DNA from 2 places in the Psychrobacillus sp. NPDC058041 genome. Region 2 is predicted to be linked to the other one. Evidence: riboswitches for the same ligand, from Rfam matches in the RefSeq annotation. Region 2 holds a riboswitch; the other holds the start of a gene.
The links. Region 2 has a riboswitch for cyclic di-GMP ahead of ACFVR1_RS17990 (hypothetical protein). Riboswitches for the same ligand answer to the same signal wherever they lie in the genome.

Region 1 (4,442 bases), on a different contig from region 2:
TCATTGTGAATCTTGTCCATAAACGATTGGTTATTTTGACTAATACGATGCCATTCTTTCTTGAGCTCATCTTCCATGTTCAAAATGCTAGTTGTATTTTCTAAATAACTTTTCTGTTGATGAAGATCTATTAACCAAAAGAATACAGATTCTTTTTGGGTACATTTAATTAGCGAGGATGTAATTTCAGTTGTTAACTTTTCAGGACTTTTATTTGATGAAAAGTTATCCATTAAGTGATAAAGAGACATAATATGCTCTAAAGTATCTGCATACATTTTGTTTGCTTCAGAAAGTTTTTTATTTACGAGTAATAATTCTTCCTGTTGGTTCTTTAATGTAGTTGCCTTCAAATCCATTCCTTTCATGAGACCGGAAAATAACATGACAAGAACCGCAGTTAGTAAACTGACTAGATAAACATAGGAGCTCTCTTGTAAAAGGGGGAGCATATTGTTTGAATTAAATAAAGTATAGGAAATGAATGTCGCACTACTTAGATAGAAAGTTAATACCCACCAACAGAAGGAAGGCGTTAGAAAACTTGCAGCTACCAACACAGGGTTCAGTGCATACCATATAAATGGACTTGCAATACCACCTGTTGGAATAAGCAATAAAGTCAAACCAATCGTTTCAGTTAAAACAATCGTTTTTAATCTTTTTTTATTTTCTCTATTTCTTCGTTGTAAATCCGTTAAAATCCAAGCTGCTACAGTAAGTGATACAACTAATCCTAATTTAAAAACAAATGACGATTGAGGTGGCCCTAATAAAAAAAAGCAAGAAGTTAATAAAAGAGAAATATATCGATATATAAGCGCCAGATGCATCTTACTGGAAGGATTCTTTCTTATGAAAGAAGAAAAGTTATTATTCCAGTACATATGATGGATCACTTTCTGTTTCATTCTTACTATTTTTACTCCTACTTCTACTGCGACTTCGTGATAATTCCATTTCATTAATTTCATATTGATACATATAGTCACCATCTATGATGAAATATAACTTACTCTCCTCCAGATGAATGTTGTAGTAAAAAATAGGTAACTCTTTTGCATCTGCAATTTGTATGATGGCTTTAAATGAATTTAACGTAACTATCGATTTTCGACCAATTTCTACTTTATTGGAAACTGGAATTAATCTATTTCCATACTTCTTATTAATTTTTTCACCTTGTGATGGAGCGTTCTTTTTCCGATTAGCTACAAAATCTTTATTCAAATAGCTAATTAATACTGCAAAGAGAAGTACGAACACAGTACTCGCGATACGAACAGGAACTGGAGATGTATCAAACCCGAACAAACTAATTGTATTTGAACTAACTTTTGTGGATATAAATGGGATGGAAGAAGCAAATTTTTTCTCACTTGCTAATAAAATTTCATCATATGAAATCTGAAAAATTAAGTGATCCTCCATTTGAATATCCTTCTCTACCCCGTTATAACTAATTGTACCTTGGACATTTGGAATAACTTCAATCGTATACTTATCAGATCTTACTCCTATTTCATCTTCTACCTTAGTAATAAAATTTTTAATCATTTCTAAATCAATTTTATAATTATTATTTACAATGGTCACACTTGTCCCATTTTGTTCAATAAACTTTTTTTCTTCTAAAGGGAATGATTTTTCCCAATATTCTCCCGCCTTTAGAAGTAGATGTACTTCATGTGACACGTTTGCACTTACTGGAACCTGTGAATTTACAGATGAAATAAGGGTAAAAGGGATTTCCTTTGTAATTTTCTTCATAACAGTATTTCCTACTTCAATTGTTCCTCCAGTTGGATAAAGGATATTAGGTGTAAGTGTCGCCTTGTAATCATAGCTTGTTTGAATTTGCGATTCATTTTCAGTTATTTGTTTTGTCTCGGAGGATGCCATTGACCAAGAATATACGGAAATAATTGCTGACATAGCTAGTAATAGAAATAGTATGAAACTAACCTTCTTCTTATCTTGCTTTAGTAACTTTTCTAAGACTTCTTTCAATTTTATCGCCCCCTCTTTTTGTCACCTGTTAATCCATTCATTGTTCAGTCATTTGTTCTTATTTTTTTATATCTGGTTGTGTTGTTATTGGCTCTTCGATTTTTTCTATTTCTTCTACCTCTTCACCTTCATTTTCAACAGGGGTCGTGGTTTCATCTGGTTCTACTTCTACTTCTACTAGTTCCTCCTCATCAACTTCGCCTTCTTCTGCTTCAATCGGTAATTCTTCTAAAGGCTCTTCTGCAAACATTGGTAGAATCGTTAAGATATCTGCACTCCCCTCACTCCAACGAACTTTGAAACTTATATTCTGCCCATATAATTCCTCTGATTTCCCAATAACACCATATTCTATCGTTTCACCTGGCCTAATTGATGCCTGATACAGTTCAACGTAACTAGCTGGGTTCATACTTTCTATTTCTATCGTTTTTTCCATATTATTCGTGAGCTTTATCTTTCTGTTTTCCTCATCATAGTTAACAGCAATTAGGGCTTCTCCCTCTGGCACCACACGTATTGTCGCATCACTCCTTATTTCTGCTGTAGAATAGCTATCACTTTGTATAAAAAGTAATGAGAAAGATATTAAAAATGCTGATAATAATAAAATAGATTTCAAAGATTTTCCTCCTATCTACATAATAAAAGCCCAATTAAATTGGATATAAATGTCCAATTACAATCAGGCCGGTTGCACCATTAACTCCATACATCCCAGGTGCCCAAATGCAGGATGTACTTCACAGTTTCCGTTATATATTATTTTTCATAGTTCAGTATAACCAAATTACTCCAAATATAACGTCAAACTATGCGGTTTTTTATGTTCTATTTTTGTCTAAAAAGAAGATGTCATGTCTTATGGTGATTCACAGAACTCCAATTTAATAAAAAGGACTGCATATATATAATTCAATCTCCTCTGTCTGTATATTTAATTCGATTAAAACAAATTAATGCGGATACTCTCATTCATTGTTTGAATTAGATTGTATTAAGAAGCTGTTTATTGAAAATATCATACAGGTGTTAATTGCATTTCTTTAAAATTATGGACATTTTATTTATTCAAATGAAAAAAGAAGAACTAATGGACGTCTCCCATTAATTCTTCCTTTATTTTTTTCTTCCTATTAGTCTGCTATTGCTTCAGATTCAACAATGATAGAACCTAATAATGCAGTAGGTGAAACTTTGTGTCCAGCTGGAACATCGATTTTTACTGCAATTGTTCTAATGTTTTGCATGCCAGAACCAGATTCTTTCGTAACCTTTTCAAATGTTAAAGAATCTCCTTTTGTTCCCCAAGCAGGTGCTGTATTAGCTCTAGGATTACTCGCTACTCCAAAAGTAATATATTGTGCATAATCACCTGTTGCTTTAATAGTTACTTTGACAGTTTCTGCGGATTTGTTTCTTAGAGTAAACAAAGAATTCCATTCATATACACTGTTAGGTTGAAGTCCGTAAAATTTTGCAGTAGAACCATCTCGATCTACACCTTTACCGAATTGGAATAATAACTCTCCATCCTTTACCACTACAGTCTTATCTTTTGAACCAATTTTATTTTCCCAGCTCCATGGTGTATCAGCCTCGAGAGTTAATAATGCTTCATCTGTATTAACAACTTTCAACTCCGAAGCACTCGTTACTGTTGCCTTGTTATAAGACATCGCCGCCATTACACTTGACATTGCTAGTAGAAATACTACTAAAAGTAAACCTTTTTTCATTAATTTATCTCCTCCTAAAATTATTTCGGCTTCACGCCGTTTGTAACTAATTTAAGTATAGGATGACTACAAATTGTTAACCTCACTCCATAGAGTGCTTTTTAGATATCATTTGTCTACTCTCCTATTATCCTTTTTACTCCCAATATTCTACTTATGTTTCTTAGGAGGTATACTTTAGTACCATATCTATCCTACTGTAGAGGGGTTTTATTGAAAGAGATTTTCAATAATATAGATGCTAAGGAGGAATTCTATGAAGTTAATATCAAAGCTTATAAACATATTAGTGGTCGTTCTTATTTTATGTTCCTTAATCGCTTCAGTTGGATCGGCTATTTCAAATAAACCTGTACTCCTAACTGTCATTGTTTCTAATAGTATGTACCCTGTTTGGGAGCGGGGAGATATGGTCATCATAAAAAACCTAAAAGAAGATGAAACTGTCCATCAGGGAGATATTGTTTTTTTTAAAACGACTAAGGGAGACCTTGCCGATAAAGGCTGGATTGCACACAGAATAATTTCTGGAAACGCTGAGCAAGGTTACATCACAAAAGGGGATGCAAATAAATATACCGATCAAGAGTCAAAAGGTAATGTACCTATAGAAAGAAAATGGATTGCTGGAAAGGCCGTTACAATCGGGGAAACTCCAATCGTCATTCCTAAAATAGGTTATTTATCTTTATG
Region 2 (4,442 bases):
GAGTAAAATTTTTTGGCACCTAAGTGGAGTCTGGTTTTACTTCGATGAAGTTGAGGTAAATAATGAAGGAGCCTTTAAATAGTTGAGGACTTGAAGGAAATAGCAGCAAAGATGTACTTGTGAAATAGGAACGTATATGTATTAATTTCACTTTGTTTATTTTGTTTCCATCCCTAAAAATATATTCCCTTTTTAACATAGGTAACATGTAAAAAATGGCATTTGAAATGATGAGTTATAGCTGTATACTAAGTATGTAAGCGCTTAATGGTCAGACGTTTGACCTTTTGGAAATACAATATTGTGGAGGCATTAAATGAATTATTTAATATCAATCGTAGGCTTAATTGTTGTGCTGGGTCTTGCCTGGGTTGCAAGTAACAATCGTAAAGGGATAAAAATCAGACCAATTATCCAGATGATTATTATTCAGGTAATTTTAACTTTTTTATTACTGAATACTAAATTTGGATTGATTCTTATTAAGGGAATCGCAGCCGGGTTTGCAAAATTACTAGATTACGCTAATGAAGGAATCAATTTTGTATTCGCTGGCATTGCGAATGAAGGACAAGCTCCTTTCTTCTTAACTGCTCTACTTCCTATCGTATTCATTTCGACTTTGATTGGAATTCTGCAGCATATTAAAGTTCTTCCATTCATTATGAAATGGATTGGTTGGGCAATCAGTAAAGTAAATGGCATGGGTAAATTAGAATCATACAACGGAGTAGCGTCCGCTATTGTTGGACAATCTGAAGTATTTATTACCGTGAAAAAACAGCTTGGGAAATTATCTCCTCAACGTCTTTACACACTATCTGCGTCAGCGATGTCTACTGTATCGATGTCTATTGTCGGAGCATATATGACGATGATTGAGCCGAAGTATGTCGTAACGGCAATTGTGATTAATTTATTTGGAGGATTCATCATTTCTTCCATTATTAATCCTTACTCTGTAACTGAAGAAGAAGATCTCCTTGTTGTGCAAGTAGAAAAACAAAGCTTCTTCGAAATGTTGGGCGAGTATATTATGGATGGATTCAAGGTTGCAATCGTGGTTGCGGCGATGTTACTTGGATTCGTTGCGCTAATGGCAGGAGTAAATAACTTATTTGATATGATATTTGGAGTCACATTCCAGTCAATTATTGGCTATGTATTTGCTCCATTTGCGATTTTAATGGGTATCCCTGTTTCAGAATCAGTAACAGCGGGTGGTATTATGGCTACCAAATTAGTTACAAACGAATTTGTAGCGATGCTCTCATTAAACGATTTAGCGTCAGGCTTAAGTGAACGATCAATCGGAATCATTTCTGTTTTCCTTGTTTCCTTTGCAAACTTTTCTTCCATTGGAATCATCTCAGGTGCTGTAAAAGGACTTCATGAAAAACAAGGAAACGTTGTAGCACGATTCGGCTTGAAACTTTTATACGGAGCAACGTTAGTGAGCATATTATCAGCGATTATTGTAAGTCTTATCCTTTAGTTAAAGGACTTCCCTGTGACAGAAACATTCATGTTAATTCAAACAAACGTGAATGTTGTGATTTTCATGTTTGTTTCTAACAAGGCACAAATTTAAATAGTGGGCTTGAGAGGTTTCGGAAAGAAAAAAGATAATTTTTGTGAAATAATTTCCTATTGAGTTATAATAGTGTGCTAGTACATAATGGGGGGAAATAGAGATGAAGAAACAATATGAAGTAACCTTCTATTTAATCAACGGAGAAATAGGGCATTTAATCGAAGAAACTTCCCTTATTCGGGCTAGAAACTCTATTAAAAATCAGTTCGAAGATGGAGAAAATAGTTTGGCGTTAACTGATGACTTAGTCTTAGTTAAAGCTAACGTACAATACTTTATAGTTAAGGAATATGAAGGACCAATAAAATAAATCTACGCTATCTGAATTGGGTAAGCTGTTATAGTAACAAATATATATTTAAAGAGAATCCTTATTTTTGAGGATTCTCTTTTTATGTTGTAGTAAAAACAGTAATTTATTCTAATCTAAAAAAATTTACAAAAAAATAACTATCTCTTACAAAACGTCAAAATTCACCATTTATAAAGGGATTATCCTTATTCGTAAGTAAATCAAGAGAAATATCAAGTTCGACAAAAAATGACATGTAATATATAATGTGATAGTAATATATAAGCATGAGATTAGTACTATTTTTTCTATAATTGAAAAAGGCAAACTTATCGAAAGGTAAGGACGCAAAGCTACGAGTCTAAAATCCACTTGGATAATGATAGTCGGGTTGCCAACAATAACAACGTTTATTTGGCTATCCTATCTTTATTTGGGATAGCTTTTTTTATTACACTTATACGAAAAGTACGTACAAATGTCAACATTGAAATAAAGCAGACTAAAGTGAAAAAGGGGATTAAGAGATGATAGTCGTAGATAGAAAGAAGTATAAAATGGCAATTAATGAGGTCGCAAAGGAAGTTCATGTACAGGTCCATGGATTAATGAAAGCAGAAGATGCAGAAGGTTACATGATAGATTTACAGGATACGATTAATAAAGTATCGAGACAAAACTATACGTTTGTTGTCGATGGGACTCACCAAACACCCGTCCCATCAAAGGTTGTACCACAGTTGGAGCAAACGATGCAATTTTATTCTAGCTTAGGTTTTAAGGATGTCCTTGTAGTAAAACCTTCGTCTAAAATTGCTCAAGTGCAAGTTAGGAATGCACTTGAAAGAATTAAATTCACAGGTACATTTATCGATAAAGTAAAACATTCTATGTAATGTTAGTTCCTATAGAAATTTTATAATCTGAGAGGAAGATCATTAAGTGCAAACAACACAAGAGTTGTATAAATATGAAATTATTACGGAGGAACAAACAGATTTAATCCAGAAAGCAGCTGAATGTCTAGCTCGTACATTCATTGGAGTGGACGTTTCTGGAAAATGGGTTCAGGAACCGATGGTAGGTCAATTAAATATAGGTTATGAAGATTTCTATGAGTTTACCAAGGGTTATTTAGACTCTACAGTAGCGCAAGGATATTGCGCAGTCGCTCAGGATATTAATAATAACGTTGTTGGTGTACTTGCTGGAGATACAAATGCACCAGAGATTATCGGAGAAGATATATTTGAAGGTTCTTTTTATGATATGAATGTAATTCTGCGTGTCCTGGAGGATGTGGATAAACGTTTTATGGAAGATTATAAATTGCGTAACGGAAAAGAAGTTGAAGACGGAGAGTTATTACACCTATTCATGTTAGGAGTGATAGCTGAACATGACCGTCACGAGATTATTCAGCAATTAGGAAATAGATTGATAACAAAGGCATCATCACAAGGGGTAAAAGCTGTTTTAGGTGAAGCAACAAACCCGAAGTCAATTCGTGTAATGGAAAAATATCATAATATGAAAAGATATGAAGATGTAGAAGGAAATTATATTGTTCATAAATATCAGGATAATAGTAAGTTGAATGGTATTTCTGCAACTGTAGCGGATGGAACATATATCCTTATTAAGGAACTTTAAAATATTCAAAATTAAGTTAATTTCATAAATAGCATTTAATTATTAAAACGCGAACAATCTTTAATTTATTGATTGGAGCGACAGGCAGCGACTCCAGCGGGATGAGTGAGAAAGATGAGACATTACAAACGACGCGAATGCGGCGGTGATGGCTCATCTCTCACCCCGCGGAAAGCGTCTGCCTATAGCGGAAATCATACTGATTTATGAAGAGTATATTATATATATTCATACATTTCACATTAATATTGTTAGTGTTTTATGTTCTAAATTTGAATTATGAAATTGATTCGAGAAAATCTAATTCAATAATAAATAGGAGTAGGAGATATATATATCATGGAAGCTATTTTGCTAGGAATAATTGTTATCTTAATTGGGGTATCGGTGTATTTTGCTTTCCGCTATTTTTCACTAAAAAATCATCCTCATATTAATAAAGAAATAATAAATGGAATGAAAGAAATATCAGCAGGTAATATCACAAGCAAAGTTAATGAAAGAAGTGCTGATTATGCTGTATTTAATCAACTAATTGAGTTCTTTAGCCGTGTAAGGGAAAAGTTTGTTTCATTTTCAAATAATGTACATGAAAAAGGAGAAAAGCTCGCTGAAATCGGTGAATATGCTTCTGAGAAAGCGGATATTGTTAGAGCTGCAATTGATGAGGTAGGTAGAGGATTACAGAAACAATTAGTAGCAACAGAAGAAAGCGCCGAATCTATGGAAGATATGGCACATGCTATTGAAGATCTATCAGTGAGATCAAATCAAATTTCAGAACAATCGAACACAACCTTAGAATTGACGCAAGAAGGAAACGAGAAACTAAAGGATTCCTTAGAAAAAATGGAGCAGTTTAATCAGACGGTAAATACAACATTTAGTGCAATAAATAAACTT

Region 1: linked by a shared signal. The riboswitch ahead of ACFVR1_RS06905 (hypothetical protein) and the one ahead of ACFVR1_RS17990 (hypothetical protein) in region 2 are both predicted to bind cyclic di-GMP.

What each region holds. Positions count from the first base shown of each region.
Region 1 is NZ_JBHVRO010000003.1:374,348-378,789, reverse strand. It holds gene ACFVR1_RS06915 (sensor histidine kinase) at 1-911, opposite strand, end outside; gene ACFVR1_RS06910 (DUF5305 family protein) at 874-2,010, opposite strand; gene ACFVR1_RS06905 (hypothetical protein) at 2,069-2,632, opposite strand; cyclic di-GMP riboswitch class II at 2,690-2,773, opposite strand; gene ACFVR1_RS06900 (hypothetical protein) at 3,147-3,749, opposite strand; gene ACFVR1_RS06895 (signal peptidase I) at 4,006-4,442, shown strand, end outside.
Region 2 is NZ_JBHVRO010000015.1:40,816-45,257, forward strand. It holds gene ACFVR1_RS17980 (NupC/NupG family nucleoside CNT transporter) at 317-1,495, shown strand; gene ACFVR1_RS17985 (hypothetical protein) at 1,695-1,904, shown strand; cyclic di-GMP riboswitch class I at 2,199-2,285, shown strand; gene ACFVR1_RS17990 (hypothetical protein) at 2,414-2,782, shown strand; gene ACFVR1_RS17995 (hypothetical protein) at 2,829-3,539, shown strand; gene ACFVR1_RS18000 (methyl-accepting chemotaxis protein) at 3,879-4,442, shown strand, end outside.